DNA from 3 places in the Arthrobacter sp. PAMC25284 genome. Region 3 is predicted to be linked to each of the others. Evidence: riboswitches for the same ligand, from Rfam matches in the RefSeq annotation. Region 3 holds a riboswitch; each other region holds the start of a gene.
The links. A riboswitch is a leader RNA that binds a small molecule or an ion and turns the genes downstream of it on or off. The one in region 3 is predicted to bind S-adenosylmethionine.

Region 1: it holds a riboswitch for S-adenosylmethionine, as region 3 does, so the genes downstream of both, KY499_RS17240 (aminotransferase class V-fold PLP-dependent enzyme) here and KY499_RS06240 (bifunctional o-acetylhomoserine/o-acetylserine sulfhydrylase) in region 3, are expected to answer to the same signal.
Region 2: it holds a riboswitch for S-adenosylmethionine, as region 3 does, so the genes downstream of both, KY499_RS12910 (DUF1737 domain-containing protein) here and KY499_RS06240 (bifunctional o-acetylhomoserine/o-acetylserine sulfhydrylase) in region 3, are expected to answer to the same signal.

What each region holds. Positions count from the first base shown of each region.
Region 1 is NZ_CP080382.1:3,721,402-3,731,916, forward strand. It holds gene KY499_RS17210 (MFS transporter) at 1-835, shown strand, start outside; gene KY499_RS17215 (CrcB family protein) at 818-1,189, opposite strand; gene KY499_RS17220 (CrcB family protein) at 1,186-1,635, opposite strand; gene KY499_RS17225 (metal-dependent transcriptional regulator) at 1,636-2,349, opposite strand; partial or broken gene KY499_RS17230 (Nramp family divalent metal transporter) at 2,366-3,629, opposite strand; gene KY499_RS17235 (class I SAM-dependent methyltransferase) at 3,807-4,565, opposite strand; gene KY499_RS17240 (aminotransferase class V-fold PLP-dependent enzyme) at 4,703-6,133, opposite strand; SAM riboswitch class IV at 6,169-6,282, opposite strand; gene hisN (histidinol-phosphatase) at 6,457-7,278, opposite strand; gene KY499_RS17250 (ribosome small subunit-dependent GTPase A) at 7,366-8,481, opposite strand; gene aroA (3-phosphoshikimate 1-carboxyvinyltransferase) at 8,465-9,898, opposite strand; partial or broken gene KY499_RS17260 (DoxX family protein) at 9,906-10,455, opposite strand.
Region 2 is NZ_CP080382.1:2,788,921-2,799,435, forward strand. It holds gene KY499_RS12875 (ECF transporter S component) at 1-173, shown strand, start outside; gene KY499_RS12880 (ABC transporter ATP-binding protein) at 190-1,863, shown strand; partial or broken gene KY499_RS12885 (energy-coupling factor transporter transmembrane component T family protein) at 1,860-2,664, shown strand; gene KY499_RS12890 (UDP-N-acetylglucosamine 1-carboxyvinyltransferase) at 2,769-4,292, shown strand; gene KY499_RS12895 (glutamate--cysteine ligase) at 4,419-5,540, shown strand; gene KY499_RS12900 (O-succinylhomoserine sulfhydrylase) at 5,583-6,791, opposite strand; gene KY499_RS12905 (rhodanese-like domain-containing protein) at 6,792-7,202, opposite strand; gene KY499_RS12910 (DUF1737 domain-containing protein) at 7,199-7,498, opposite strand; SAM riboswitch class IV at 7,512-7,626, opposite strand; gene KY499_RS12915 (hypothetical protein) at 7,900-8,865, shown strand; gene KY499_RS12920 (aminodeoxychorismate lyase) at 8,901-9,899, opposite strand; gene cls (cardiolipin synthase) at 9,993-10,515, shown strand, end outside.
Region 3 is NZ_CP080382.1:1,319,935-1,330,449, reverse strand. It holds partial or broken gene gatB (Asp-tRNA(Asn)/Glu-tRNA(Gln) amidotransferase subunit GatB) at 1-599, shown strand, start outside; gene KY499_RS06280 (LysR family transcriptional regulator) at 643-1,560, opposite strand; partial or broken gene tdh (L-threonine 3-dehydrogenase) at 1,705-2,752, shown strand; gene KY499_RS06270 (glycine C-acetyltransferase) at 2,811-4,019, shown strand; gene KY499_RS06265 (FAD-binding oxidoreductase) at 4,097-5,209, shown strand; gene KY499_RS06260 (amidohydrolase family protein) at 5,221-6,459, shown strand; gene KY499_RS06255 (histidine phosphatase family protein) at 6,456-7,136, opposite strand; partial or broken gene KY499_RS06250 (CPBP family intramembrane glutamic endopeptidase) at 7,195-7,964, shown strand; gene KY499_RS06245 (VOC family protein) at 8,055-8,693, opposite strand; SAM riboswitch class IV at 8,843-8,957, shown strand; gene KY499_RS06240 (bifunctional o-acetylhomoserine/o-acetylserine sulfhydrylase) at 9,017-10,333, shown strand.

The sequences.
Region 1 (10,515 bases), 1.5 Mb from region 3:
CGGCATGGACGGAATGGCCGGCTCTACCCGGCGGATCGATATCCGCGGTGCCCTGCTGGCCGTTGTGGGCCTCGGCGGTGCCGTCTACGCCTTCATTGAACGCGGCACCTTCGACTGGGACAGCCCACAGGTTTACCTGCCGCTGGCGCTCGGGGCGACCGCACTCGTGGCGTTCGTGCGCCACGAAGCCCGTAGCCCGTTCCCGATGATGCCGCTGCGGCTCTTCCGGATCCGTAACTTCGGCTGGGGCAACCTGGCGACCGCTGTGATCTACGGCGCGCTGTCTTTGGGCTTTTTCGTGTTGGGCCTCTACCTTCAGCAGGTTGCCGGCCTGAGCGCGACGGCCGCCGGGTTCGCGTTGCTGCCCTCAACCCTGCTCCTCCTGCTGCTCTCGGCCAAAATGGGCAGCCTTGCGGGCACGATCGGTCCGCGCTGGTTCATGACGGGCGGTCCGCTGCTGTGCGCGGCAGGGTTCCTGCTGTTCCTGGCAGTGCAGACACCTCTGGACTTTCTTTCCCAGGTGCTGCCCGGCGTCCTGGTCTTCGGCCTGGGGCTCGCCGTCACCGTGGCACCGCTGACGGCGGCCATCCTGGGGGCCGTTCCTCCCGAGGAAGCCGGCATCGGTTCGGCCATTAACAACGCGATCGCCAGGATCGCCGGTCTGGTGACGATTGCCTTTGCCGGACTGATCACCGGTCCTGTCCTGACGACGGCGGGACTCCGGGACGCCTGCTACGTCACGGCCGCCCTCTTTGTCGCGGGTGCCGTCCTGTCCGCCGTCGGGATCCGGAATCCGACGGCTGCGGCCCCGCCGGTGTTAACCGGCGACGAGTAAACCGAGCGACGCTGCCACAAGACCCAGCAGCAGATTGGCCGCGACGTTGAGTCCGGCGGCCCGGTAGCGTGTTTCGCTGGCCAGCCGCACCGTGGCCGTGGTCCAGGAACTGAAGGTCGTCAGTCCACCGGCCAGCCCGGCGGTCAGGGCAGTAAGCGCCTCGGCACCGATGGCCAGGTGGCCGGCCAGCCCGATGGCCACCCCGAAGAGGAACGAGCCGGCGGTATTGACCGTCAGTGTGGCCCACGGCCAGTGCGGATGCCGGCCCGGGTGGTGCGCAAACCAGGAGTCGACGGCGAACCGCAGCAACGCCCCGGTCATGCCAAAAAACCCCACCAGCAGTGCCGTCATCATGACGCACCGCCGCGACGATCGGCGATGGCCTTGCCGGTCTTCCAGCCGGCCGCCGCCGCGGCAAGGCCCAGGACCAGGCTGAGGCCGAGATACACCAGCCAGACGGCATGCGCGCCACCGCGAAAATCCCGGTCGATCGCCACGACCAGTGCCGAGAACGTCGTAAAGGAGCCCAGCAGGCCCGGGCCAATCCCCGCCCGAAGCCAGAACGCCGTCTTCGGCCGGGCGATCCAGACGGTGGTCAGGGTGGCGAGGACGAAACTCCCAACAACGTTAATGGCCAGGGTTGTCCAAGGGACGGCACCGGAGGTCTCGTGAAAGAGCAGCCCGGCCCCGTACCGCAGCTCGGTCCCAACCAGGCCGCCGACAGCGACGGCGGTCCAAGCCTGCCAGCCGGGCAGGCCCGGGCGCTTCAGCGCACGGGATTCAGCCGGGGCGCTCTTCACTCAGTGGCCCTCGACGCTGCAGCCGGAATGGCGGGTGTTGCTGTGCACCCAGACGGAGTCGGCGACTTCGTCGGCAAGGTCGAAGTCGCGCGGAGCAGGCCCGGCGCCAATCCGGACCACGAGTGGGCCGCCGAACGGCCTGCGGCCCAGGATTTCGATCTCAGCGTCGAGGTTGATGTTTTCGGCCGCGAGGTAGCGCAGCAACTCCGGGTTGTCGTCGCTGATCCGGATGATCGTGCCGGAATGGCCGTCGTCGAGCTCACTCAGGCGGTGCGCGGCAGGCATGTGGACCGAGCCGTCCGCGGCTGGGATCGGATCGCCGTGCGGATCCCTGGACGGATGGCCCAGCTTGCCGGCCAGCCGCTCAACGAAGGTGTCCGAGACGGCGTGTTCAAGGAGTTCGGCCTCGTCGTGGACCTCGTCCCAGCGATAGCCGAGCTCCTCGACGAGGAAGGTCTCGATCAGCCGGTGCCGGCGGACCATGGACAGGGCCAGCCGGGTGCCCCCGGCCGTCAGGGTGATGGCGCTGTAGGGCTTGTGGTCCACCAGGCCCTGGTCCTTGAGCTTGCGGACCATCTCCGAGACCGAGGAGTTGGCGACGCCAAGCCGCTGTGCCAGCTGGCTGGACGTGATGGGTTTCTCCTGCCACTCCGTGAAGGAGTAGATGACCTTGACGTAGTCCTCTATCGAGGAGGAGGGCGCGGTGGTCTTCACGGTCTCCAGCCTACCGTCACCCAAGGTTTGAGGCTGTTAGCCAGAGCAGCACGGCGTTCAGGGCAACAACCAGCAGCACGCTGATGACGGCTGCGATCCGCAGCGCCGTCCCGTCCACGAACCGGCCCATGAGCTTCTTATCGCCCGTGAGCAGCACGAGCGGTACGAGCACAAAGGGGATGCCGAAACTGAGGACCACCTGGCTCAGCACGAGGCCCCAGGTCGGGTCGAAGCCGACGGACAGCAGCACGATGGCCGGGATCATGGTGACCACACGGCGGGTCATCAGCGGGATCCTGACCTTGAGCAGGCCCTGCATGATGGTGCCGCCCGCGTAACAGCCCACGGAGGTGGAGGCGAGGCCTGAGGCCAGCAGGCCGACGGCGAAGATGACGCCCACCACGGGGCCCAGGCTCGCCGTGATGGCGGCGTGGGCGCCCTCGATGGTGTCGGTGCCTTCGGCGCCTCCCAGGGTGGAGGCGGCCAGCAGGAGCATCCCGACGTTGACCAGTCCGGCAATCGCCAGCGCCGCCACGACATCCCAGCGCGTCGCTCTGACCAGCCGTGCCATCGCGGGGGCCGGCACATGGAGGTGTGGGTCCGGACGGTGCCGGTCCCGGGAAAGTGCGGAATGGACGTAGATGGCGTGCGGCATCACAGTGGCGCCGAGCATGCTGGCGGCCAGCAGGACGGTGTCCGGGCCCCTGGAAACCGGGGATTAGTCCGGCGGCAATCCCGGCCGGATCGGGCGGGCTGATGAACAGCCCGGCGAGAAACCCGATGGTGATGATGCCGAGCAGGAACATAATGACGAATTCGAAAGGCCGTTGCCGGTTCTTACGCTGCACCGCGAGCAGGATCATGGACACAATGCCAACGATCACCGCGCCAAGGGGAAGGGGCAGTCCAAAGAGCAGATACAGCGCGATCGCGCCGCCCACAACTTCGGCGAGGTCGGTGGCTGCAGCCACGATTTCGGCCTGCACCCAGAAGGCCCGCCGCCAGAACGTTCCGAGGCGATCCCCGAGGAGCTCCGGCAGGCTCCTGCCGGTCACGATCCCCAGTTTGGCGGACTGGTACTGGATCAGCACGGCCATCACGTTGGCCACCACGAGCACCCAGACCAGAAGGTAGCCGTACTGGGCGCCGGCGGTGAGGTTGGCGGCGACGTTGCCGGGGTCCACGTAGGCGATTGAGGCCACGAAGGCAGGTCCCAGGAGCCCGATCAGTGCGGTGCGGGCCGGGCGCCGCCGGTCGGCGTCCGGCCCCACGGGTTTTATGCCGTGTCCTGAGCTGTCCAGCACGGTGGAACTCCTGGGAATCAGCGCGGCTGCGGCGGCGCGCGGTCGGACGGCACGGAACAGCGCCTGGCGGAAAAGTTTCACGCACCTACAAGAGGTAATGAGGGATACCGAAAGACTAGGGCGGATGACGGAGCCGCGCAATCCGTCCGCGAATCAGGCTTTGATGGCCCGCCAGGTCTGCGTCAGGTAAGGAAGCCGGAGGCCCGCGCCCCGCGGATGGCCGAGGTGCTCGTGCAGATACCAGTCAAGATTGCCCATCACCTTGGCCCGGGTGGCCTCTGTTGCTGCCAGATAGTAGCTCCGGGACTTGGTGAGCTCCTTGATGTCCTCCGGAGTTACCGGATCTTCCCAGCGGCTCAGACGGCTCTCCAACGCGGTGAACTCCGGGCCCACGGCGGGTTTGAAGTGTGGCTTGTGGACGTCGCCGGCGTGCATGATGCGGGAGAGCCGGTGCACCCAGGGCACGGAGGTGTCCAGCTGGTTCCAGATCAGCCCGAGCACGCCGTGCGGCCGTAAGATCCGGGCGATCTCGGCGCTGGCCTGCTGCGGGTCGCACCAGTGCCAGGCCTGGGCCACCGTGACGAGGTCAAATGCTGTGGAGTCGAGCCCCGTGTGCTCCGCGGATCCCTCGACGGCGCTCACCCCGGGCAGGGCCCGGCGGAGCTGGTCCAGCATGTCCGGGGACGGATCGACGGCGACCGTGCGGAGTCCGCTTGCCACGAGCAGGGCGGTGAATTTTCCGGTTCCCGCGCCGACGTCGGCGGCGTCAGCCGCCTTGGCCGGAATCAGCCAGTGCGCAGACTCTGCGGGATAGCCCGGCCGGACGCGGTCATAGTGTTCTCCGCCGTCCTGGAAGCTCTGGCCGAGCTCCCGGCGTCGCTCCTGGTAGAGCTTGGGGCCGCCGCGTGCCACGTGCGATCTCCTTCGGAAGGTCCTGACTGTTTCGGATACCTTTCGAATTTACCGTACGAATACGGCAGCTCGTTTACCCCGTCCCGCCGTCGGGGCCCGGATGCAGGGGACTGGTCCGGAGCGCCCGGCACCCGCGCCTAGTCACCGGTGCAGGGTGCCGCGCCCGCCGTACCTGGGGTGTTGGGCGCCCAGTGCGGGTAGATGCGGGTGTCGTTGGCGGGCACCCAGCGGCCCGCGTCGACGACGTAGTCCCAGCCGGGCCCCGTTCGCAAAAGCTCTTCGATGCCGGCGAGCAGCCGCTGTGCGTCCTCGAGCCGTGAGCCGAGGCCGAAACTGGCGCGCAGGGAGCCGGCGGGCAAGCCGAGGCGCTTGAGCAGCGGGTGGGCGCAGAAGCGGCCGTCGCGCAGGCCGATGCCGTGCTCGGCGGCCAGGTAGGCGGCGACCAGGCCGGCGTCGTAGCCTTTGAGGGAGAAATTGACGACGCCGATGCTGCCGGGCCCGGCGTCTTCCGCCGGGCGGTCCGCTGCAGCGGTGTCCGCGAAGATCCGGTGTACGGTGACGCCGTCGATCCGCTGGAGCCCGTCGACGAGGTAGGAGCGGATGGCGTCTTCGTGGGCCTGCCAGTCCTTTTCGTCCAGGGCGGCGATGACTTGGGTGGCCCGGGCCAGCGTCGCTGCGCCGAGGACGTTCGGGGAGCCGCCTTCGTGCCGTGCCGGGCCGGTGGTCCACGTGACGGAGTCGAGTCGTGCGTCGCGGACGGCGCCGCCGCCGGCCAGGTGCGGGGTTCCGGCGTCGAGCCAGTCCGGCCGCCCCACCAGCACTCCGGCGCCGAAGGGCGCATACAGTTTGTGCCCGGAGAAGGCGACGTAGTCGACGTCGTCCGCGCTGATGTTGATCCGGCGGTGCGCGGCCAGTTGGGCTGCGTCGACGACGATTCGGGCGCCGTACTCGTGGGCCAACGCGGCCAGGGTGTCGATCGGCAGGATCTCGCCGGTGACGTTGGAGGCTCCGGTCACGGCCAGCAGGGCGACATTGCCCAGGGCGAGTTCGGCGCGCAGCCGGTTCAGAGTGCCCGCGAGGGTCGGCGCCGCCACAATGCTGCGGTGCGGCACACCCTGCCACGGCAGCAGGTTGGCGTGGTGCTCGATATCGAGGTAGAGCACGTCGCCGCTGTGCTGGCCATCCTTCAGCGGCAGGCAGCCGGCCAGCAGGTTCAGGGAGTCGGTGGTGTTGCGGGTGAAGATCACCGAGTCGTCAGCCCGGCCGCCGACGAAGTCCCGGACAATGGTGCGGGCGTTTTCGTAGACCGAGGTGCTGATCTGGGAGGCGTACCCGGCGCCGCGGTGGACACTGGCGTAGTACGGCAGGATCTCGTTCAGGTAGGCGGAGACCACGGAAAGCGCCGGGGCCGAGGCGCCGTAGTCCAGATTGGCGTACCGGACGTGGCCACCGTGGATCAGCGGGGTCCGGATCTCCGCCCCGGTGACGGCGGCGAGCGGGTGGCGTCCGGCGGCGAATCGTGCGTCGGACAGGCCGGGGATGGTGACGGGAAAAGTGGCAGTTGTCATGGGACCTCGCTCAAAAAAGGACCCCTCACACCGGGGATCCGCGCTTGCCAGGTCCGCTCCGGACCGGCCAGGTCGTCACCCGGGGCACCCCACCGCGAATGGAGGGTTGCCGGCCAGCAAACCGGGGTTTAGCGCTGGCACTCGTGACCTGATTCGAGCGTAAGGCATCCCCGCGGCGGAGGAAAACAGCCGCATTCAATGTGAAGCGGTTTATTACGCGGTGCGGTCAATCGGTCTGCAAATCGAAGAAACGGCGCCTGACTCCCCGGTGCGGGGGAGTCAGGCGCCGTTTCTTCGGTTTTGGCGGCATTCCGGAGGTCTTGCTAGAGCAGGTCGTCCAGGTCGTCCAGGCCCGGATTGAGGCGCTTGAGGACCTCCGAGTGGAGGATCGAGTTGGTCGCGAGGGCGTTGCCGCCGAACGGGCCGTCTACACCCTCCAGGGACGTGAACCGGCCGCCGGCCTCGGTCACGATCGGGACCAGGGCGGCCATGTCGTAGAGGTTGAGCTCAGGTTCGCAGGCAATGTCCACAGCGCCTTCGGCGACCAGGCAGTAAGACCAGAAATCGCCGTAGGCGCGGGTCCGCCAGACCTCCTCGGTCAGGCCGATGAACTCATCCAGGTTGCCGCGCTCCTTCCAGCCCGACAGGCTGGAATACGACAGCGACGCGTCGGAGAGCTCTGAGATGTTGGAGACTTTCAGCCGGGTCGCGGCGGCCAGTGAACGGCCGGTGTAGGCGCCGGAGCCCTTCGCGGCCCACCAGCGTTTCCCCAGGGCCGGGGCGCTGACGACGCCGACCACCGGTTCGCCCTCATCAACGAGGGCGATCAGGGTCGCCCAGACCGGGACGCCGCGGACAAAGTTCTTGGTGCCGTCGATCGGGTCGATGATCCAGCGGCGGGAACCGTGGCCGGAACTGCCGAACTCTTCGCCGAGGACGGCGTCGCGCGGGCGGGACCGGGACAGCTGCCCGCGGATGGCTTCCTCCGCAGACTTGTCGGCGTCCGTGACCGGGGTGAGGTCGGGCTTCGTTTCGATCCGCAGGTCGAGGGCCTTGAAACGGCTCATCGTCTGGTCGTCGACGGAATCTGCCAGCACGTGGGCAAGTCGCAGGTCATCGTTGTAGCTCGAAGCGGGTTGACTCATGGTTCTAAACTACCGCCAAAGCAGGCCCGTCTGCGGCAGGCCGGGCTTGGTGGCGCGGAACGACCGGCCGCCGGACTGCCGGCCTGCCTAGGAGACGATGCCGAGTTCCTTGGCGTCCTGTGCTTCCATCCGCGGATCGGTGCCCAACAGGCGGCGCAGGGAAGCGAGCCGGGCCGGTCCCGAGGGGCCTGCCTGTCCGGCAGCCACCCAGGCGTCCACACCGCAGTTGACGGCGTCGGAATTGTGTTTGCAGCCCCGCTCGCAGTCATCCGTCCCCGGCTCAAGGTCCGGGAAGGAGCGAAGGATCCGGTCCGGGTCCACATGCGCCAGGCCAAAGGACCGGATGCCGGGGGTGTCGATGATCCAGCTGCCGGCCGGTGCGTCGTTGACTTTAAGTGCCAGGGCCGACGAGGAGGTGTGCCGGCCGCGCCCGGTAACGGCGTTGACGCCGCCGGTGGCGCGTTCGGCGCCGGTCAGGGCGTTCACCATGGTGGACTTCCCGACGCCGGAATGGCCGAGCATCACGGTGACCTTGCCGTCGAGGTGGCCGCGCAACTGGGACACTGCGTCGCGGTCCAGCCGGGCGGAGAGCCCGTCGTCCGAGCGGGCATCGATCCCGGACGCAGCCGAGTCCGCGGTCCGGCTGATGATGACCGGAAAATCGAGGTGCTGGTAATTGGACAACAGCTCCGCAGGATCCTTGACGTCGGCCTTGGTCACCAGCAGCAGCGGCGAAATGCCGGCGTCGTAGGCGGCTACCAGGGCGCGGTCGATAAAGCCGGTGCGTGGCTCCGGGTTGGCGGCGGCGACCACGATCACCAGGGTGTCCGCGTTGGCGACCACGGCGCGTTCGATCGGATCGGTGTCGTCCGCGCTGCGCCGCAGGAGCGTCTTGCGGTCCTGGATCTTCACGAGCCGGGCAAGGGTGTCCGGTTCGCCGCTCACATCCCCGACCAGCGAGACAAAATCGCCGGCGACGACGGGATTGCGGCGCAGTTCCCGGGCCCGGGCAGCGATGATCTTGCGTTCGTCAGCGGTGCCTTCGCCCACCACTGCGGTGTACCGGCCCCGGTCCACGGTGATGATGCGCCCGGTCTGGGCGTCGTCGTAGCTGGGCCGGTCCTTTGTGCGCGGGCGCGTGCCCTTCTTATTCGGCCGGATCCGGACGTCGGACTCGTCCCACGAGTCAGTGCTGCGCGCCATGGGTGTTGTCCTTCCCGGCCGCGGGGGAGTCCGTGGAGGCTCCGGCGGACCCGGTGCGGTCTCCGGCGGATCCCTGTTCCAGCATGGCGGACCACATCTGTGGAAAGTCCGGCATGGTCTTGGCCGTGGTCCCGATGTCCTCGACCTCGACGCCGGGTACCGCGAGGCCCAGGATGGCGCCTGCGGTGGCCATCCGGTGGTCCGCGTAGCTGTGCACAACGCCGCCGTGGAGGGCGGCGGGACGGATGATGAGGCCGTCGGAGGTTTCTTCCGCGTCGCCGCCGAGGCGGTTGATCTCCGCCACCAGGGCCGCGAGCCGGTCCGTTTCGTGGCCGCGGAGGTGCGCGATCCCGCCCAGGCGCGATGGCCCGGTGGCCAGGGCGCAGAGGGCCGCGACAGTCGGCGCGAGTTCGCTGGTTTCATCGAAATCCGCGCCCCGGATCTCCGGACCGCCGGTCACCGTCAGGATGCCGTCCTGCAGGGTCACCGTGGCCCCCATGGTGGTCAGGATGCTGCGCCAGAGGTCGCCGACCTGAGTGGTCTCGGCCGGCCAGTCCGGGATGCGCACGGTGCCGCGGGTTGCCAGCGCGGCCGCCAGGAACGGGCCGGCGTTCGAGAGATCCTGCTCGATCCGGTGGTCAAAGGCCCTGATGCTGCCGGGTGCCACGATCCAATGGTCCGGGCGGGAGTCGTCTACGGACACACCGGCGCCGCGCAGCACGGCGACCGTCATGTTGATGTGGTCCAGGCTGGGGACCGGAGGGCCGGTATGTTCCAGATGCAGTCCATCGGTGAAGCGGGCGCCTGCGAGGAGCAGCGCGGAGACGAACTGTGAGGAGGCACTGGCATCAATGATGAGGTGTCCGCCGCGCACTTCACCCGTTCCGTGGACCGTGAACGGCAGCGCGGCGGCCGGACCTCCGTCCGGTGCCGTGACCCCGACACCCAGCCCGGCGAGGGCCTCGATGATGGTGCCCATCGGGCGCTTCCGGGCGTGGGGGTCGCCGTCGAACAGGGTGGTTCCGTGGCGCAGAGCGGCTACCGGCGGGACGAAGCGCATGACGGTCCCGGCCAGGCCGCAGTCGATGCCGGTGCCGGCGGCCGGCGCGTCCAGGCTGATCGGGCTGATTTCCAGATCGGGTCCGAAGGCGCCGTCGCCCGGGACCTCAGTGATGGCGGCCCCCAACTGGCGCAGTGCCTCGATCATGAGGGCCGAGTCGCGGGAGTGCAACGGAGCGCGCAGCCGGGACGGACCGTCGGCGAGGGCCGCCAATACCAGATATCGGTTGGTCAGGGATTTGGACCCCGGCACGGTGACGGTGGCGTCGACGGGCCGTTCCGCGAATGGTGCCCGCCACTGGGCGCCTCCGGTGGACGGGACGGGAACGGGTGCTGCTGTCGAGGTGGGGCCGGTCATTGCTGCTTTAGGCTCCGGTCGCGTGGTCGACGGCCTTGCGGACTGCCTTGTCGGCCTTGTTCAGCCGCTTGGCGGTGGTCTTTTTGGCATCCGCCGCGAGGTGTCCCGCGCTCTTTTTGGCGTCGGCGGCAAAGTGCTCAGCCCGCCAGGCCAGGCTGGGGCGTCCGGCTGTGTCGACAGAGGCCAGCAGCACGCCACCGGTCAGCGAGACATTTTTCAGCAGTTGTTTGCGGCGGGCGTCGCGGGCCCTGCACTGAGGAGATGTCCGCACTGCGCCATTCCACGTAGCTGTTGAGCACCGAGACGACGGCCAGGATGGTGGCGGCCAGTCGGGCGGACTTGCCGAGGGCAAAAAATACCCCGGCGCCAATCTGGGTGCCGCCGATCACGCGGGCCAGGACTTTCTCATCGGTCTGGAAGGGCAATGATTCCGCCGCCCGGCGTAACAGGGGAGACAGCTGCGTGGCAGTGTCATCCGCGTTCTTTAATTTGTCCATGCCGGCAAGGACGAAGCTGGAAGCGAGCATGGGGCGGGCGAGAAAACGGACAAAGGACATGAATTTCCTCCTGGATGGACGAGCCGCGGACGCTGCGCGCGAGAACCGGTTCCAGTCTCG
Region 2 (10,515 bases), 1.5 Mb from region 3:
GGAACATCGCCTATGCCGCACCGGACAAGCTTGTCTACATCATCTGCACCACCATCTCCGGAGCCCTCATCGCCGGCGGGCTGTCCTGGCTCGCGACCCGGGGCCTGGCCAGGACCGGTGTCCTGGGCTCGTTTGCCTCCCGCAAGGCCGCCACGGAGCCCGTCTTTTCCTGATCACGGGACAGCCCTCATGACATCGATTCAGGCAGTCCGCCCCGCGGCCGTCACGGCACGGGGTTGGGGCTGGCGGCATGCCGGGCGAGCCCGGCCCGCCGTGAATGCGCTGGACCTGGACATCCGGCCTGGCGAACGGGTCCTCCTGCTGGGCCCATCCGGCGCTGGCAAATCCACCCTGCTCCATGCCCTCGCGGGCGTGCTCGGCGATAGTTCCGCCGGTGAGCCAGGTGAATCCGGTGATACCGGGGATTCCGACGAGACCGGCAGCCTCCTGATCGACGGGGCCCCGCCCCGGGACCGGCGTGGCCGTGCCGGCCTGGTCCAGCAGGACCCGGAGACCCAGGTCGTGCTGTCCCGGGTCGGTGACGACGTAGCTTTCGGCGCCGAAAACCTATCGGTGCCTCCCGCGGAAATCTGGGCGCGCGTGCACGAATCACTCGACGACGTCGGGCTCGGCGCACTGTCCCAGGACCATCCCACGTCGGCCCTCTCGGGCGGACAGAAGCAGCGGCTGGCGCTGGCCGGCATCCTGGCCATGCGCCCCGGGCTGCTGCTGCTGGATGAGCCCACCGCCAACCTGGACCCCGCCGGTGTGCTCGAAGTCCGCGACGCGGTAGGCCGCTGCCTGGAAAAGACCGGGGCCACCCTGGTGGTCGTGGAGCACCGCGTTGCGGTCTGGAAAGATCTCGTGGACCGGATCGTGGTGCTGCAGCCGGGCTCCGCCACGGAGCCGGCAGTGCTGATCGACGGCACGCCGGACGCGGTGCTTGATCAGGCGCGGGACATGCTCATGGCTGCGGGCGTCTGGGTGCCTGGCCATGTGCCCGCCACCCGGGCCCGCACCACAGCCCGGCGGGGTGATGCTGCCGCACACGGTGCGGGACGGGGCGCCGGGCCCTCTGCCGCAGGCGGCGTGCTGCTCGCCGCGGAACAGCTGGCGGTTTCGCGCGCGCAGCCGCGACGGGCCGGGCTCCGGGACGGCTTCCGCCGGATTGCCCCGCAGCCCGTGCAGGCCGGGATCACCACCGGGGTCCGCGCCGGCGAAGCCCTGACCATCACCGGCCCGAACGGCGCCGGGAAATCGACCTTCGCGCTGACACTGGCAGGCTTGCTCCGCCCCGTCGCCGGAACCGTGAGCGCCAGCGATGCCCTGAGCGCCGGCGTCGGAAGTGACCCCTACCAGTGGAAGGCCCAACAGCTGATTGCACGGATCGGGACGGTGTTCCAGGAACCCGAGCACCAGTTCGTCACCGGCCGGGTGATCGATGAACTGATGTTCGGCCCCCGCCACCTCGGCTACGGAGAGGACCGGGTGGAGGAGCTTTTGGAGCGGCTGCGGCTGACCGACCTCGTGGATGCCAACCCCTACACGCTCTCCGGCGGGGAGAAGCGGCGGCTGTCGGTGGCCACCGTCCTCGCCGCCCACCCACAGGTGCTGGTCCTTGACGAGCCCACCTTCGGCCAGGACGCAAACACGTGGGCCGAGCTCGCTTCCTTCCTGTCCGAGCTGCTCGATGCCGGAACCGCGATCGTCTCCGTGACCCATGACCAGGAATTTACGGCAGCCCTGGGCGGTACGGAACTCAGCCTCGGCGCTCCGGGCCGCGCCGGGCGCGGCAGCCGGGAGCACGGCGGGGGCCACCATGACCTCCGGGGCCGCGAACTGCCCGGGGCGGCCCCGTCATGAGGGATGCCCTGGCCCTTCGCGGCAACCGGTCCGTGCTGACCCGGGCCAACCCGCTGGCTAAGTTCACGGCCGTCGTCCTCATTACCTTCGTGCTGGCGTTGTCCATCGATTGGGTCTCGGCCTCGGTGGCACTGGCGTTCGAACTGCTCCTGTTTCCCCTCGCCGGCCTGACCCTGGTCCTGCTGTGGCAGCGCGGATGGCCACTGATCCTGGCCGCGGCACTGGGCGGATGGAGCACCGCCATCCTGGCGCCGGACACCGGGTCCATCCTGGTCGACACCGGGATCTGGTCCATCAGTGAGGGCTCCTTGCAGCTGGGGTTGGGGTTCGCGCTGCGCGGGCTCGCAATTGCCCTCCCCGCCGTGCTGCTGATGAGCTGCACGGACCCCACCGATCTGGCTGATGCGCTCGCCCAGAAGGCAAAGCTGCCGCACCGCTTTGTGCTGGGAACCCTGGCCGCGATGCGGCTGGTGGGGCTGATGGCCGAAGAATGGCAGACCATCGGGATGGCCCGGCGGGGCCCGCGGCGTGGGCTCGCGCGGCAACCCCTACCAGCGGATCCGGGCCACCCTGGGGCAGAGTTTTGGACTGCTGGTTCAGGCGATCAGGCGCGCTTCCCGGCTCGCTGTCACTATGGAAGCCCGCGGTTTCGGCGGGGCCGAGCGGACGTGGGCACGCCCTTCGACGTTCAGCGGCCTCGACGCGTGGGTCCTGCTGGGCGGCCTGGGAATCGCCGCCGCCGCAGTTGGCGCCGCCCTCGGAGCCGGTACATGGAACATGGTCTTCCTCGCGCAGCAGTAGCGGCCGCTGGCCAGGTTATCGCATGATGTGGGTATGAGGGGGCGAATCTGCGGACCGGGCCGCACTTCCTGCCTCGGGTAACTCATCTGTGATATTTTCGTGGAATGACTCAAGAGACTGCAGAACACGTTGGCATCCTGCTCCGCGACGCCCGGGGAGAGAAAGGCTGGACCCAAGGGCAGCTCGCCGCCGAGCTCGGGACGAGCCAGAGTGCCATCGCCCGGATGGAGCAAGGCAAACAGAACCTCAGCCTCAAGATGATCCAGCGGCTGGAAGCCATCGTCGGCCGCAGCATTGTCAAAGTGGGCCGGCCGCAGATGACCCACCTCAGGGTGGAGGGCGGCCGTACCCTGTCCGGCGCCGTCGACGTCAATAGCAGCAAAAACGCCGGCGTCGCGCTGCTGTGCGCCAGCCTCATCAACCGCGGCACCACTACCCTGCGCCGCCTGGCCCGGATCGAAGAGGTCAACCGGATCGTCGAGGTCCTGACCAGCATCGGGGTCGAGTGCACGTGGCTCAACGTGAACGACCTCCGGATCCGCCGGCCCGCAAAACTGAACCTCGACGCCATGGATGTCGAGGCCGCCCGGCGGACCCGCAGCGTCATCATGCTGCTGGGGCCACTGCTGGATGAATCCGCGGGGTACCGGCTCCCCTACGCGGGCGGCTGCGACCTCGGCACCCGAACGGTCGAGCCACACATGCAGGCGCTGCGCCAGTTTGGTCTCAGCGTTGAGGCCACGGCCGGCTTCTACGCGGTACAGGCTCCTCCGGCGGACGGTAAGGACCGGTCCTTCGTGCTCAGCGAACGCGGCGACACCGTCACCGAAAACGCCATCATGGCTGCCGCGCACCGCAGCGGCACCACCATCATCCGCAACGCCAGCCCCAACTACATGGTGCAGGACCTCTGTTTCTACCTGCAGATGCTCGGCGTGAAGATCGACGGCGTAGGCACCACGACGCTGCGGATCGTCGGCAACCCCGCCGCCGACGTCGACGTCGAATACTTCCCCTCAGAAGACCCGATTGAGGCGATGAGCCTGATCACAGCCGGGATCGTGACGAACTCCGAGGTCACCGTCCGCCGTGTCCCGATCGAGTTCATGGAAATCGAGCTCGCGACACTGGAACAGATGGGCCAGCAGCTCGAGGTCTCCGGCGAGTACTTTGCCCGGAACGGCCGGACCCGGCTGGTGGACGTCACCACCCGGCCCTCGGAGCTGCGCGCCCCGGAAGACAAAATCCACCCCATGCCGTTCCCCGGGCTGAACATCGACAACCTGCCGTTCTTTGCGGTCATCGCGGCCAATGCAGAGGGCCAGACCATGATCCACGACTGGGTCTACGAGAACCGTGCCATCTACCTGACAGAACTGAACAAGCTGGGCGCCCGTGTGCAGCTGCTCGACCCGCACCGCATCTACGTCAACGGACCCACCAGGTGGCGGGCCGCCGAAGTGGGCTGCCCGCCCGCGCTCCGCCCGGCGGCCTGCCTGCTGCTGGCCATGCTCGCCGCGCGGGGGGTCTCGGAACTGCGCAATATCTATGTGATCGAGCGCGGCTATGAGGATCTGGCCGAGCGGCTCAACACCATCGGCGCGAAAATCGAGTACTTCCAGGACTAGCCTTCCTCTGAAAGACCAACGCGGGGGCACTGTTCGCCCATCCGGGGCCGCCGGACGGGCGAAAAGTGGCTCCGCGTTGGTCCGCGCCATCTGTTGCATACACGTCCGCACGGGCAAAATAGGATCATGCGCACTTTCGGCGTTGAGGAAGAACTCCTGATTGTCGACGAGGCGACTGGTTCCCCGCTGGCTCTTGCTGCGGCCCTGATGGCACAGCTGAGCCCCGACGGCGCCGCCTGCCCGGACGAACCCGGCTTCAGCTATGAGCTCAAGCTCGAACAAATCGAAACCCAGACGGCGCCGTGCCGGGATTACGCCGGGCTGCTCCGGGCAATCCGGCTGGACCGGGACCTCGCGGACCGCGCCGCCCGGACCCACGGGGCCCGGGTTGCCGCCCTGGCAACGTCGCCGCACGCGCCGGTGACCCATATGACGCCCAAACCGCGCTACACCGCCATGGAAAACCGCTTCGGGCTCACCGTGCGGGACCAGCTGACCTGCGGCCTGCACGTGCACACCCTCGTGGAGTCCCCGCACGAGGGAGTGGCCGTGATGGACCGGATCCGCGACAAGCTGGCCGTCCTGGTGGCACTCAGCGCGAACTCGCCCTACTGGAACGGCACGGAGACCGGGTTCGACAGCTACCGCACACAGGTCTGGAACCGTTGGCCCGGCGCCGGACCGTCGATGATTTTCGGAAGTCTGTCTGTCTATCGCCGGGTTGTGAACCGGCTGCTGGAGACCGGAGTGCTGTTCGACGAGGGGATGGTCTACTTTGACGCCCGTCTGTGCCGGCACCATCCCACCGTTGAGGTCAGGGTGGCGGATGTGTGTCTGCTTGCCGAAGACGCGGCGCTGATTGCCGTGCTGGTCCGCGCGCTCGTGGAATCGGCCAGCCGGGACTGGCGCGACGGCGTTGAACCGGCCCCGGTCCCCACTGTGCTGTTGCGGATGGCTGCCTGGCAGGCCAGTAACTTCGGCGTGCGCACGGAGTTGCTGGATTTCGGCAGCTTCAGGCCCGCACCTGCCCGCGACGTAGTGGATGCGCTGGTGGACTACCTTGCCCCGGTGCTCCAGGAACAGGGCGAACTCGGGCTGGTGGACGCGGGCATCCGGCGGATCATGGAGCGCGGCACCGGGTCGCAACAGCAACGCCGCCTGTTCGCCGAGGCCGGGCTGCCCGGCGTCGTGGACCACGCGGTCAGGGCGACGTCGTTGTCCCCTGACGAAGTGCCATTCGCCGGATAGCTCCCGGGGACGGCCCGCGGACGACGGCCGGGGCCGGGGCGGTTAGACCTGCTTCAGGGCCTGACCCAGGTCACGCATCAGGTCTTCGACGTCTTCCAGACCCACGGACAGCCGCACCACTCCGTCGCTCAGCCCGATTGCGGCGCGTCCCTCCGGACCCATGGCCCGGTGCGTTGTGGTGGCCGGGTGCGTAATCAGGGATTTCGAATCGCCCAGGTTGTTGGAGATGTCGATGATCCGCAGCCCGTCCAGCAACGCGAAGGCGGCTTCCTTCGCGGACCGCCCGGGCGTCGGGGCGAGCTCCAGCGTCAACACGGTCCCGCCGGCCTTCATCTGCCGCGCCGCCAGCTCGTGCTGCGGGTGGGATGCCAGCAACGGGTACTTGACCCAGCCCACCGCCGGTTGCCCTTCAAGCCAGGCGGCGAGACGCAGTGCCGAGGCCGAGGCGTGGTTCACCCGCAGCGCCATGGTCTCCAGCCCCTTGGTCAGCACCCAGGCGTTGAAAGCGGACAACGCCGGGCCGGTATGCCGCATCAGCTGCTTGACCGGGCCGTCGATGAACTCCTTCGTTCCCAGGATGGCGCCGCCCAGAACACGGCCTTGACCGTCAATGTGCTTGGTGCCGGAGTAGACAACCACGTCCGCGCCCAAATCACCGCAGCGCTGCAGCAGCGGTGTGGCGAAGACGTTGTCCACCACCACGGTGGCGCCGGCGGCATGCGCGAGGGCGCTCACCGCGGCAATGTCGACGATTTCCTGCATGGGGTTTGATGGGGACTCGAAGAACACGGCCGTCGTCGGCTCCGACAGCGCCACCCGCCACTGCTCCAGATCCGGTCCGTCCACGAAGACAGTCTCGACGCCCCAGCGAGGCAGAACCTCACTGAGGATCACGAAGCAGGAACCGAAGAGGGAGCGTGCGGCGACCACCCGGTCGCCGGCTGCCAGCAGGGCGCCGAGGGCGGTGAAGACCGCGGACATGCCGGATGCCGTCGCGAAGCATGCCTCTGTTCCCTCGATCAGCCGGAGTCGCTCCTGGAAGGTCGCCACCGACGGGTTGCCGTAGCGCGAGTAGACAAACCGCTCGTCTTCGCCGGTGAAGGCCCGTTCGGCGGCTGCGGCGGATTCGTAGACGAACCCGGAATTGAGGAACACCGGCTCAGTGGTCTCCTGGAAGCCGCTGCGGTCAAGACCGCCGCGTACGGCCTGGGTCTCCGGTCCCCACCCTGCGGCGTCGGGATTGAAACCCACTTAGTTTTCTCCGAGATTGGTGGGCAGGCCGCGGTTCTTCCAGCCGTTGACGGTCCGCTCGCCGAGGTGGTCGGGTTCGCCTTCGAAGCCTTCCAGGACGTTGTACGCGGTGAACCCGGCTTCAGTGGCGGCAATGGCGGCGGCAATGGAGCGGGCGCCGGAGCGGCACAGGAAGATGAGTTCCACCGCGTCGTCCTCCGGCGCCTGCAACTTCAACTGCTCGATAAACCGCGGGTTGGCGTAGCCGCCGGCAAGATTCCACTGGATGAACAGTGGATCGTTCTCGGTGGCCTTGGTGTCCGGTATACCAATGTGGGCCCATTCGCCTTCTGTGCGCACGTCGACCAGAACGGCGCCGGCCTCCAGCTTGGCCCAGGCTTCCGGCGGGGTGAGGTCTCCTGCGTAGCTCACGCGTGCCCCTCAAATGCTTCCTCGTAGTCGGCAGCGTCGCTGTCGAGGTCCTCGACGGCGTTCGCGACGGCTGCGTCCGCGGACGCAATCGCCGTGGGCAGGATGACGGCCTGCGCCACGATCACGGTGCTGCCGTTAAACGTGACGGCGGGGTTGCCGTGAAGCACGTACCCTTCGGCCAGGGCGGCCGAGACGCGCTCGCAGAAGGAACGGTCATCGGGGCCGGTGAACAGCCGGTAGGCCAGTTTTTCCTCGGGGGAGGCCTGCGGGGCCGCCTGGACGGATGCGTCGGGCATTAGGGATCTCCTTCATTCACGCTTGCAGCTCGAGTGGTCGATATGCCGAGTATTCACCTGAGGCACCCCGCCGCGAAAGGGAGGGTTGCCGACCGGCCAGTCAGGGCTTGGCACCGGTTCTCATTACTCCCAACGAACGTAACACTTACGACGTCGGCCCGCACTGCCGCCGTCGTCATTTTCTGTCACGGATGCCGGGAACCGGGCCCGGCGCAACCGGGAGTTCCAAGTAGTGGCCACTCGTGTTATCCGGGACGGCGGCCACTTTACTGGAAGGACAAAGCCAGCAACATCGCCGCTCAAGTCTCAGAACTTGGGTCTCAGAACTTAGGTCTCATATAACTGTGAATCGCTGCCGCCGGGGGGACCGGCGTCAGCGGCCCGCAACGGAAGGGGAAGCCGTGCGTCCACACATCCTGGTTACCGGACTTGGCAGCGCCGCCGGGCGGAGCATCGCAACCCAGCTTTCGGCCCGGGGACTCCCGGTTCTCGGCGCCGACTCCTGCCAGGTGCCGGGTATCGCGGGTACCGAGGCGGTGGTGCTTCCGCCGGCATCGGATCCGGACTGGGTCCCGGCTCTGCGCCGGCTCGTTGATGCCAGGAACCTCAATGTGGTTATCCCGACGCGCACCGAGGAGTTGCCGCACCTGGCGGCCGCCCGTGCCGCGTTCAGCGACGGCGTCCGGCTGATCGTGTCCGATCCCGGCCCGGTGGCCCTCGCCAACGATCGCCTCCTGACCGCTTGGACGCTGCAGGCAGAGGGGATCGCGGTCCCGCGGTTCGGTGTGCCCAGCGACTTCGCGGCCGCACCGGCGTCCCTCGCAGCGATGGGCGGTTCCGTCGTCGTGAGGCCGAGGGTCCCCCGCGGCGAGAACGGCGCCGTAGTCCTGCCCGGGGCCGGGCCGGTGGACTGGGCGCAGCAGCCGGAGGGCCGGATCGTCCAGGAGTTCATCCCGGGGGCAGGATATGTCGCACTGGTCTTCGGGACCCGGACGCAGAACGCGATGGCGCCCCACGTGGTAGTCGTGGATCAGCCTGTCCGGGCCGGCCTGGGCGCCGGGACCGACACCGGTGCTGCGTCCGCTGTGGGCCGGAGGGTCGCGACCGGCGCCGCCGCGGATGTGGCCCCGCTGGCCATGGCCGCCGTCCATGCCGTCGGGCTGACGGGGCCGGTCGAGGTTGACATCCGCCGCAGGGCCGATGGCACCCCGGTGGTCCTGGGCCTGCGGGCACGGTTTGGTGCCAGCAGCGCCGCAGCCCCCGAACTCCTCGACGCGGTCCTGGCGGCGTTCCTGCTTCCGTCCTTCAACCCGGCCTCGTTCCGGCGGCGCCCGTCAGCGTACGCAGGAGCCGTGCGCTCAGCCTGAGGTGGCACTTTCCGGCACGCCGGCTGGATCCCCGCCTATCCGATCGTCGCGTAGAGGGCGTTGAGCTCCGCCGTGAGCTGTGCCCGCCGTTCCCGGGTCCCGATTTCATGGCCGTCGATGTGGTTCACCGGGGCCAGGAGCCGGATGCTGGAGATCAGCCACACGGCATCGGCGTCGAGCAGATCCTGCGGCTCCAGCGGCCCGTACCCCAGCTCCCAGCCGGCGGCCTTCGCTGCCGTGAAGAGGGCGCCCTGGGAGGTACCGGGCAGGATGCCGCTGTCCTGTTGCGGCGTGATCAGCCGACGGACCGTCCGGACCCCGCCGGCGCCGTCGTCCGAGGTTTCCAAATGCGCCAGCAGCACGGTCGACGTCGGCCCTTCAAGGACCCGTCCGTCCGCTGAGGTGAAGATGACGTCGTCGGCACCCTGCCGGTGCGCGTACCGCAGGGCGGCCATGTTCACGGCATAGGACAGTGTTTTGGCCCCGAGCAGCAGCCAGGGGGCGCGTTCGCCGACCTCGCTGTCATAGCCGCGCTCCAGCAGGATCACGTCGAGTCCGGTCTCGCGCTGGCGGCGGCCGGCCGGGGACGGCCGGGATGCCTGGACCCAGCAGATGGGGCCGTCGCCGCCCTCGACGCCGCGGGTGGCAATCAGTTTGATAACTGCCTCATCGGCGGGCGTGTCTGCACTATCGCCCGCATGGCCGTCGGGATCGAGGGCGTCCGGGACGGGCGCTGGCCGGCCCCGGTACTCGCTGAGGGCCGTGCCAATCGCGCGCCGCCACACGTCTTCGACGGGGATGTCCAGTTCCAGGAGGCGGGCCGATCCTGCCAGCCGGTCCAGATGGGCCTGAAGCTTCCGGGGCTGGCCGCCGACGGCCAGCAGCGACTCGAAAACACCGTCGCCACGGGTGGCCCCCTGGTCTGTGGCCATCAGTTGCGGTTTTGACGCGTCAGCCAGGCGGCCGTCCTCGAATGCGGGATCCAGGAAGACCAGAACCGTGACAGGAGCGGAAACGCCAGCAGCAGAAGTCATGGCATCAGCTTAGTGCGCGGCGTCCCGGGATAGGATTTGGTCGTTGCCCGATCCGGAACAGTTCCGCGGGCCTGTAGCTGGAGGGGTTCGCCTGTGTTGTGGCCGATACCGTTGGCGGGAACTCTCCCGCCCTGGCTGATCGTGGTCCTGACCCTGATCGACCTCGCCATCCGGGTGCTGGCGCTGGGAATCATCCCCGGTAACCGCCGGCCCACCACGGCGATGGCGTGGCTGCTGGTCATCTTCTTCGTTCCCTCCGTGGGCCTGACGCTGTTCCTGCTCTTCGGCAACTTCCGCCTTTCCCGCCGCCGCCGGGCGCAGCAGCAGGCCATCAACACGCGCGTCCGGGCCGGCACCTCCGAGCTGGCAAGTATGGAAAGTGACTATAGCGGCCCGGAATGGGTCGCGTCAGCGGCCGAATTGAACAAGACCCTGGGCTCGCTGCCGATGGTGGACGGCAACAGCGTCGAGCTGCTGCCGGGCTACCCGGACTCCATCAAGGCGATGGCCGCCGCGGTCCGGGAGGCCAAGACCTTCGTTAACGCCGAGTTCTACATCATGAGCGCCGATCATGTCACCGATGATCTGCTGACCGCGCTGGAGGAGGCGGCGGAGC
Region 3 (10,515 bases):
ATCGTTGCGTCCCGCGAGTGGGTCGAGGAGCTCCGGGCCACGCTGCCCGAGCCGCCGGCTGCCCGCCGCAAGCGCCTGCAGGCCGACTGGGGCTACTCCGATCTCGAATTCCGGGACGTTGTCAACGCCGGTGTGATGGATGAGATCGAGGAGACCATCGCCGCCGGTGCCACCGCCACGGTGGCCCGCAAGTGGTGGATGGGCGAGATTGTCGGACGGGCCAAGAACGCCGACGTCGATCCGGGCCAGCTCGGTGTCAGGCCGGCCACCATCGTGGAACTGAACGCCATGGTCGAGGCCGGCAAGATCAACAACAAGATGGCCGTCGAAGTCCTCGACGGCGTCCTCGCCGGCGAAGGAACCCCGGAGGAGATCGTCCAGAAGCGCGGCCTCGCCGTGGTCTCCGACGACGGGGCCCCCTGCTGGAAGCCATCGACGCGGCCCTCGCCGCGCAGCCCGGCGTCGCGGACAAGATCCGCGGCGGCAAGGTCCAGGCCGTCGGCGCGATCGTGGGCGGGGTTATGAAGGCCACCCGCGGGCAGGCCGATGCCGGGCGCGTCCGCGAACTCATCCTGGAGCGACTCGGCGTCGAGGGTTAACACCGCCGTCGAAGGCTGGCGTCACGGGTTCGGCCCGCACGGGTCACCCCGCGGGCTGGTCCGCCAGTTCGGTCATGATGTTCTGCAGTGCTTCGCAGACCATCATGACCGATTTGCGTTTAAGGTTCTCCGGCCGGGCCAGGAGGTCGATCCGGCGCCGGGTGCTGATGCCCTCCAGCGGCCGCAGCACAATGCCCGGGCTCAGCACCGGCCGGGCCGTATACCGCGGCAGCAGTCCGACCACGGTGCCGGCCGCCACAAGCGCCGCCACCGAGGAGTAGTCGTTGATCCGGTGGACAATGTTCAGTTCCGTGCTGGCGACGGCGGCGACGGCGGTGAGCACGTCCGCGGGGGAGTACCCGGCGTGGCTGGTCACCCATGGCTCGCCGGCGACGTCGTCCGCGCCCACCACCGGCTGGCCGGCCAGCCGGTGCCCGGCCGGCAGCGCCACATCCAGCGGTTCGTGTGCGAGCGGAATCACCGCGACGCGTTCCTCCGGCCAGCGCGGGCTGTGGTCCATCCGGTGCGCGAGCACCAGGTCATACCGGGCCGTCAGAGCCGGGAAGTCCTGTTGCGCCACGTCCTCGTCGGAGAGCAGGATCCGCGGCTTGTCCGGACCGTCCAGCAGCCGGGCGAGCGGGGCAAACAGCGCCTGGCCCGCACTGTGGAAGCCGCTCAGGGTCACCGGAGCCACGGGCGAGCCGTGGTAGGCACCGATTGCCATCCTCGCATCGGCCATTGCACTGACGACGCCGGCGCCGGCGTCGGCCAGCGCCTGACCGGCCCCGGTCAGGACCAGGTTCCGGCCCTCCTTCCGGGTCAGCGGAACCTCGACCGTCCTTTGCAGGGCGGCCAGTTGCTGGGATACGGCCGACGGAGTGACCAGCAGGGTTTCCGCGACGGCCTTGACGCTGCCCAGCGCCCCGAGTTCCCGGAGCATTTCGAGCTGATGGATTTCCATGCGGGACAGTCTATCCGCAAGCTAAATCTAAATCGTCGATTGAGAAAATATCGGTTGTGCTAACGCTTTTGAGTGGGTCTAATGGGGTGAGTCGTCCCACCCGCCTGATCCAGGCACCATAGTCACAACACCGTAAGGAAGCTAATGAAGGCTCTCTACAAGGCAGGGCCCGCACGCGGGATTCGAACTGACCGATCGCCCGGAGCCTGAAACCGGACCCTCGGACGTCAAAATCCGGGTCATGACCACCGGCATCTGCGGCACCGACCTGCACATCCAGTCCTGGGACGCGTGGGCGCAGGGCATCATTAATGCCCCGCTGATCGCCGGCCACGAGTTCTACGGCGAGGTCGTGGAGATCGGCGCGGACGTCCGGGACGTAAAAGTCGGTGACCGGGTCTCCGGCGAAGGCCACGTCGTCTGCGGGATCTGCCGCAACTGCCGCGCCGGACGCCGGCAGATGTGCATTCACACCGTCAGTGTCGGTGTCCAGCGCGACGGCGCCTTCGCCGAATACGTTGTGATCCCGGAAACCAACGTCTGGGTCCACCACGACCCGTCCGTCACACCGGAACTGGGGGCCATCTTCGACCCCTTCGGTAACGCCGTCCACACCGCCCTCAGCTTCCCGCTCGTCGGCGAGGACGTCCTGATCACCGGTGCCGGACCGATCGGGTTGATGGCCATCGCCGTCGCCCGCCACGCCGGCGCCCGCAAGATTGCCATCACGGACGTCTCCGCGCCGCGGCTGGAACTGGCCCGCACGCTCGGCGTCGATCTCGCGATCGACGTCTCGAAGATGCGGGTCAGGGAGGCCCAGCGGGAGCTGGGCATGCGGGAAGGGTTCGACATCGGCATGGAAATGTCGGGACACCCTACGGCGCTGCCTGAGATGATCGACAACATGAACCACGGCGGCCGGATCGCAATGCTGGGACTGCCCAGCCAGTCCATCGACATCGACTGGGGCAAGGTCGTCACTCACATGCTGACCCTGAAGGGCATCTATGGCCGCGAAATGTTTGAGACCTGGTACGCCATGAGCGCCATGCTGTCTTCCAACCCGGTACTTCGCGCCAACATCTCCGCCGTCGTCACCGACACCCTGCCCGCCGCGGACTGGGAGAAGGGCTTCGAGATCGCCGGCGCCGGTTCCGGCGGCAAAGTGGTCCTGGACTGGACCGGCTTCTAGGCCCGTCCGTCCCGCGTCGACTCCCCACCCCACGTCAATCCACCCAGGAGCGCACCTCATGTATTCAGCCATCAAGGACCAGCTGCAGCAGGAACTGGACGGGATCCGCGCTGCCGGGCTGTTCAAAACCGAGCGGCACATTGATTCACCCCAGGCCAACCGCATCAAAGCCGGCCAGATCGGCCAGCGCAGCGCCGAGGTGTTGAACTTCTGCGCCAACAACTACCTCGGCCTGGCAGACCACCCGGACATCATCGCCGCGGCCAAGACAGCCATGGACGAGCGCGGATTCGGCATGGCCAGTGTCCGCTTCATCTGCGGCACCCAGGACCTGCACCTGACCCTGGAAGCCCGCGTTTCAGAATTCCTTGGCACCGAGGACACCATCTTGTTCTCCAGCTGCTTTGACGCCAACGGCGGTGTTTTTGAGTCGCTCTTCGGTCCGGAAGACGCCGTCATTTCCGACTCCCTGAACCACGCCTCGATTATCGACGGCATCCGGCTCTGCAAGGCGCAGCGCTTCCGCTACGCCAACCGGGACATGGCGGACCTCGAATCGAAACTGATCGAGGCGAGCACCCAGGAGAACCCGGCCCGGCGCATGATCATCGTCACCGATGGCGTCTTCTCCATGGACGGCTTCCTCGCCCCGCTTGAGGCGATCTGCGACCTCGCCGACAAGTACGACGCCCTGGTGATGGTGGACGACTCCCACGCCGTGGGCTTTATGGGCGCAACCGGTGCGGGCACTCCGGAGCACGCCGGGGTCTCTGAGCGCGTGGACATCTACACCGGCACGTTCGGCAAGGCCCTCGGCGGGGCCTCCGGCGGCTATGTCTCCGGCCGGAGCGAGGTTGTGGCCATGCTGCGCCAGAAGGCCCGCCCCTACCTGTTCTCCAACTCGCTGGCGCCGGCCATCGTTGCCGCCACGCTGACGGCCCTGGACCTCGTCGAAGGCTCAGGTGAACTGCGCAGCGCACTGTTTGCCAACGCCGCGCTGTTCCGGACACGAATGGAGGAGGAAGGCTTCGAACTGCTTCCCGGGGAACACGCGATTGTCCCGGTGATGTTCGGCGACGCAGTCCTGGCTGCGAAGGTTGCCGACCAGATGCTGCAGCACGGCGTGTTCGTCACCGCCTTCAGCTATCCCGTGGTGCCGAAGGGAGCGGCCCGGATCCGCGTCCAGCTCTCCGCCGCGCACAGCGCCGACGACGTCGAAGCCTGCGTCCGCGCCTTCGTCAACAGCCGCGCGGCGGTTGCCTCCTAACCGACCACTATGCGCCGGCCGGCAACTGATGTCCCGGAAGTCGTGCCGCGGCTCCCGAGGTCTGCAAGGATGGAGTCATGTCAGCTAATTACGATGTCGTCATTGTGGGCGGCGGCATAGCCGGACTGTCCCTTGCCTCCGCCCTGGCCGGACGTTGCCGGGTCGCCGTGGTCGAAGCCGAGCAGACCCTGGCCTACCACACCTCCGGGCGCTCCGCCCGGCAGCTGATCCCCAGTTACGGCCCGCCCGTGGTCCGAGAACTCACGGAGCGGACCCTGGAACTCATCGCGATGGAGGAGGGCACGCGTCCGGAACCGGTACTCTCGCCGCGCAGCTTTATGCTGATCGGGGACGAGGCCGGCGTCAGCCGCGAGGCCAGCGGATACATGCACCGCATCAGCCACACCGAGGCGCTCAGGCTGTGCCCCGCGCTGCACCCGGACTCGTTTGAGGCGGCAGGGCTGGACACCGGATCCTACGCCTGCAACGCTCCGCTGCTGATGGATGACCACCGGGAGTTCGCCGCGGCCGAGGGCGTGGAATTCTTCACCGGCGCCAGGGTGCACTCGGTCCAGCGGCTGGGCACCGGCTGGCAGATCGGCGCCGGCGCGGAAGCGTTCCAGGCCGGAGTGGTGGTCAACGCCGGTGGCGCCTGGGCGGACGAACTGGCCGTCCTCAGCGGCGTTGAAAAACTCGGGCTCCAGCCGTACCGGCGCACTGCGGCAATCGTCGACGTCGAACACCCGCTCCGCACCGGCACCCCGATGGTGGCCTCCACAGGGAACTTCTACTTCCGGCCGGACGGCCAGCACGTGCTGATTTCGCCGTCGGAATCGGTGCCCAGCGGCGCCGAAGACGCACAACCCCGCGAGGGCGACGTCGAAGCGCTCATCACCCGGTTGAACAGCATCACCAGCCTCGGCATCCGGGGCATCCGCCAGGCCTGGACCGGGCTGCGCACCGAAGCCGCCGATGGCGTCCCCGTGGTGGGATTCGACGCCGAAGCCCCCGGGTTCTTTTGGCTTGCGGGCCAGGGCGGCTACGGTTTCCAGACATCCTCGGCAATCGCCGAGCTCGCCGCCGGACTGATCCTCGCCGGAGGTGGAGCCGCGACACCCGCCGGCACCAACGATCTGGAATCCCGGACAATCGAGGCGCTGGCTGCCACCCGCTGGTCCATCCGGCGCTGAAGAATGGACGCATGAGTACCCTCATCACCAACATCGCCGAGCTGATGACCCAGGACGCTGAGCAGCGTGTCCTCCGCGACGCGGCAGTGGTGATCGAAGGCGAGCGGATCGCGTGGATTGGCGCTGCGGCCGGGGCCCCGGCCGCGGATGAGGCGGTGGATGCGGCGGGCCGGGCCGTGCTGCCGGGCTGGGTGGATTCGCATACCCATTTGATTTTTGCCGGGGACCGCACCGCCGAGTTTGAGGCCAGGATGGCGGGGGAGAGCTACAGCGCCGGCGGCATTGCCGTGACCACCGGGGCCACCAGAGCTACTAGTGACTTCGACCTCACCCGGCTCGCCCTGGGACGGGTCGCGGAGGCCGTCTCGCAAGGAACCACGTACCTGGAGACCAAGACCGGCTATGGCCTGGACGTGGAGAACGAGGCCCGGAGCGCCCGGATCGCGTCCACCGTGGCGGACGAGGTCACCTATCTCGGCGCGCACCTGGTGCCCGCTGGAGCGGACGCCGGGGAATACACGGACCTCGTCTGCGGTCCCATGCTGGCCGCGGTCCGGCCCTACGTGCAATGGGCCGATGTCTTCTGCGAACGGGGTGCCTTCAGCGAGGACCAGTCCCGCAGGGTGCTCCAGGCGTGCCGGGAGGCCGGGCTGGGGCTCCGTGTCCACGGCAACCAGCTCGGCGAGGGGCCGGGGGTACGGCTCGCGGTGGAGTTCGGTGCTGCAAGTGTCGACCACGTGAACTACCTCGCCGCCGCCGACGTCGAGGCCCTCGCAGCCAGCTGGTCCGGCTGGAATGCCGGCGACGGTGCTGCGGGAGGTTCGTCGGGAAGCGGACCCCGAGGCACTGTGGCGACCTGCCTGCCGGCCTGCGATTTGTCCACCCGGCAGCCGCTGGCCCCGGCACGGGAACTGCTCGACGCCGGCGTGCAGATTGCCCTGGCCTCCAACTGCAACCCGGGCACCTCATATACGTCGTCGATGGCGTTCTGCGTCACCACGGCCGTGCTGCAGATGCGCCTCAGCGTGCAGGAAGCGGTGCGCGCCGCGACCTACGGCGGCGCCCTGGCGCTGGGACGGGAGCGAGGGAACGACGTCGACGGCGAACGCGCGGTGGGCTCGATCGCCGTCGGGCACCGCGCCGACCTGCACCTGTTGAATGCGCCGTCGGCCACCCATCTGGCCTACCGGCCGGGCATCCCGCTGACCCACGCCGTGTGGCGGGCCGGCGTCCCGCAGCGGGTGCGCTAGAAGAACATGGGCGGGGCGTCCAGGACCGTCTCATCCACGCGCCGCTGCTCCCACTGGGTAAACGGCTTGTCCAGCTCGTATTTGCCGCCCGTCGTCCGCAGCAGTGTCCGGACTTCGGCGTTTTCCGGGTTGTTGAGGGACTCAAAATACTCCACAGACCAGTGGAACCAGCGCATGCAGAACAGCCGCATGGTCAGCCCGTGCGTCACAAACAGCGCATTCGGTGCGTAGCTGGGCTTGGACCAGTGCCGGTAGAGGGTCTCCATAAAGGAGGAGATCCGGTCGTACACATCGGAGCCGGATTCGCCCTCGCGGAAGCGGTAGAAGAAGTGCCCGTAAGCGTTGCGTAGCTCCTTCTGGTCCTCGATCTCGCCGGCGAGCTGGAAGTTGGCCCAGTCCTGCTCCCGCAGCCGCGGTTCCTCGATGACCCGCTCGACCAGCGGGCCCAGGTTGAGCGCTTCGAGCGTCTGGTAAGCACGAAGGTACGGGGAGACATAAACGCAGACCTGCCGGCCGTCCAACTGGCGCCGGATCTCCTCGCCCGCGGCCCTTGCCTGCTCCACCCCCAGTGCGGTCAGCGGGATCCGGTAGTCCGGCACGCGGTTGTAAATTGAGGTGTCGGCGTTGGCAGCGGACTGGCCGTGCCGGATCATGATGATTTTCCCGGGCGCACTCATAAACCCCAAGCATAGGCAACCGCAGGCGACTGCCAGCAACACCGGGCAAGATAGGAGCATGTTGGTTCCCTCCCGCCGCCGGCTGCGGCTCGAAGTCCTGATCGTCCTGGGGCTGTCCCTGGGCCAGTCTGCCGTGTATTCCGTGGTCCAGCTGCTCGACAAGATGACCAGGGCACCACTGGCCCAGGGGACCTCCACACTGAACCGTTCGAAGAGCAGCCGCGAATACTTCGATCTCACATACCAGTTACTGGACATCGTCTTTGCCCTCGTCCCGGTGGTCCTGGTGATCTATTTCCTCTCGGAACACCGTGCGGCCGGAGACCGCGGCACCTCGGCCTTCCGGAAACTGGGCTTCAACTTCGCCCGGCCGGGGAAAGACCTCGGCCAGGGGCTGGGTCTGGCTGCCGTGATCGGGATTCCGTCCCTGGGGCCCTCTATGCCGCGGGCAGGGCGCTTGGCATTACGACGGCGATCATCCCCAGCGCGCTCGATGCCTACTGGTGGACGGTGCCGGTCCTGATCCTGTCCGCGGTCCGCCACGGCATCGTGGAGGAAGTGATCGTGGTGGGGTACCTGCTGGACCGGCTGGGGAAATTCGGTTGGAGCGTACCCGTGGCCATTGCTGCCAGTGCCGTGCTGCGCGGCAGCTACCACCTTTACCAGGGATTCGGGCCGTTCATCGGCAACGCCGTGATGGGGGTGGTGTTCGCGCTGATCTATACCCGCACCAAGCGGGTGATGCCTCTCGTGATCGCCCATGCGGTGTTGGATACCGTGGCATTTGTGGGGTTCAGCCTGTTCGGCAAGGCCGTGGGGCTGGGCTGAAAACAGCCGGTTAAACAAAGTCCGGCCGCCGTTCAGGGGTGACAACTCTGGCACCCCTGAATGGCAGCCGAAATATGGGGGGCCCGGGCCTTAGATCGTAACGGCGCCCGAGGCCGTCTCGAATGTGACGGACAGGATTCCGGGGGTACCGTGCGGGGCGAGCCATTCCACGGCGACGTCTTCCAGGGGTTTTTCCACTGGTTCGCCGAGCCATTCGGTGACGCGCTCCGCAGAGCCGGCAATGGTGAGGCTGGACATCTTGACTTCGCTCGCATAGGCGTTGGACGGGTGCAGATCCGGATCGCCGTCCCATTTGAGCATGTACGGGACCTGCGGGTCGGCGATGAGGCCGAGGATGCCGATCTGCTTCCAGACGAGCTCGCGGCCGTCGGGGAACTTGCGGTTGCCCTTCACCGCGGCACGGCCCAGCCGTTGCTCGAAGGGCGCGAGGTCATCGACCTCGACACACCAGCCCATCCAGCCGCCGCCCGCTTCGGAGCGTGCCCGCACTGCCTGGCCAAACGGTGCCTTGTCCGACGCCGGGTGGTTCAGTACCTCAACGACTTCCAGGTACTTGTGGCCCGCGAGCGGGATGATCATGTTGCGGGTCCCGAAGCGGGGGTGTACTCCGCCCTTCACGGCTTCAACGCCGAGGGCAGACGCAATACGTTCGGTGGTGGCTGCCAAGCCATCGTGTTCACAGGCGTAAGAAACGTGATCCATGCGCATGCCTTCATCTTGGCACTTTGTGATGGGCCTCTCAGCTTAGGCGTACCTAACCGTGGTGGGATGTCATTCAGTAGCGGCCCAGGCCCAGCTCAGCGACATGTTCGTCACAAAGCTATTGGCGCCGCAGCACTGTACTTACACTGAAGCCAGGTCATGAGTGCCAGCATCCAGCCCCGGCTCGCTGGCCGGCAACCCTCACTCGCGGTGGGGTGCCCCGGGTGAGGACCTGGCTGTCCGGCGACCGCCGGAGGGCAAGCGCGGCGCCCGTGCCGTTCCGGATCGAGGCCCGGAACGGCCGTGCCCGATTCCGTCAGGAGCCAACAATGACCAATTCCTGGTCCTTCGAAACCCGCCAGATCCATGCCGGCCAGGAGCCGGACGCCACCGCCGGTGCGCGGGCCTTGCCGATTTACCAGACAACTTCGTTTGTCTTCCCGAGCGCGGAAAGCGCCGCCAACCGCTTCGCCCTCGCGGAACTGGCGCCCATCTATACCCGGATCGGCAACCCCACCCAGGACGCGGTGGAGCAGCGCGTGGCCAGCCTCGAAGGCGGCCTCGGAGCCCTGCTGTTGAGCTCTGGCCAGGCGGCCGAGACCTTCGCCATCCTGAACGTGGCCGAAGCCGGAGACCACATCGTGGCAAGTCCCAGCCTTTACGGCGGAACGTACAACCTGTTCGCCCACACCCTGAAAAAGTTCGGCATCAGCGTTACGTTTGTGGCCGATCCGGACAACCTCGAGCAGTGGCGCCAGGCTGTCCGGCCGAACACCAAACTGTTCTTCGGTGAGGTGGTCTCCAACCCCCGCCAGGACGTGCTGGACCTCGAGGGCATCTCGAAGGTTGCCCACGAGGCCGGGGTGCCGCTGATCGTCGACAACACCCTGTCAACACCCTTCCTCATCCGGCCAATCGAATGGGGAGCGGACATTGTGGTCCACTCCGCCACGAAGTACCTCGGCGGCCACGGCACCGCGATCGCCGGCGTGATCGTGGATTCCGGCAACTTCGACTTCGGCAAGGACCCGGAACGGTATCCCGGCTTCAACACCCCGGACCCCACCTACAACGGCATCGTGTACGCCCGGGACCTGGGCAAGGATGGCGCCCTCGGGGCCAACCTTTCCTATATCCTCAAGGCCAGGGTCCAGCTCCTCCGGGACCTCGGCTCGGCGGTCTCGCCGTTTAATGCGTTCCTTATTGCCCAGGGCATCGAGACGCTGAGCCTGCGGATGGAACGCCACGTAGCCAACGCCACCCGTGTTGCCGAATGGCTCGAAGCCAGGGACGACGTGGACTCCGTCGCCTACGCCGGACTGCCGTCCAGCCCCTGGTACGAGCGGGGCCGCACGTACGGGCCGAAGGGAACCGGTGCCGTGGTCAGCTTCACCATCGCCGGGGGAGCGGAGGCCGGCAAGAGTTTCGTCGATGCCCTCGAACTGCACTCCCATGTTGCCAACATCGGCGACGTGCGCTCGCTGGTCATCCATCCGGCGTCGACCACCCACAGCCAGCTCACCGCGGAACAGCAGGAGATCGCCGGCGTCAGCCCGGGACTCGTGCGCCTCTCCGTGGGACTGGAACACATTGATGACATCCTTTCTGATCTCGACGCCGGATTCCGGGCAGCGAAGACCGCGTAGGGCTACCGGCCTGCGCCGGATTTCCCCATCTTTGCGCCAACGACGCCGGCACCCGCCGATGTTTCGGGGCGGCCCGCCCGAACCGGCCCTCAAAGATGGGGAAATTCCTGCGGCCAGGTCCGGCTGTCATATGGAAGTCACATTCTTCGCCATTTCCCCGCCCTGTTTCGTACACTCATAAA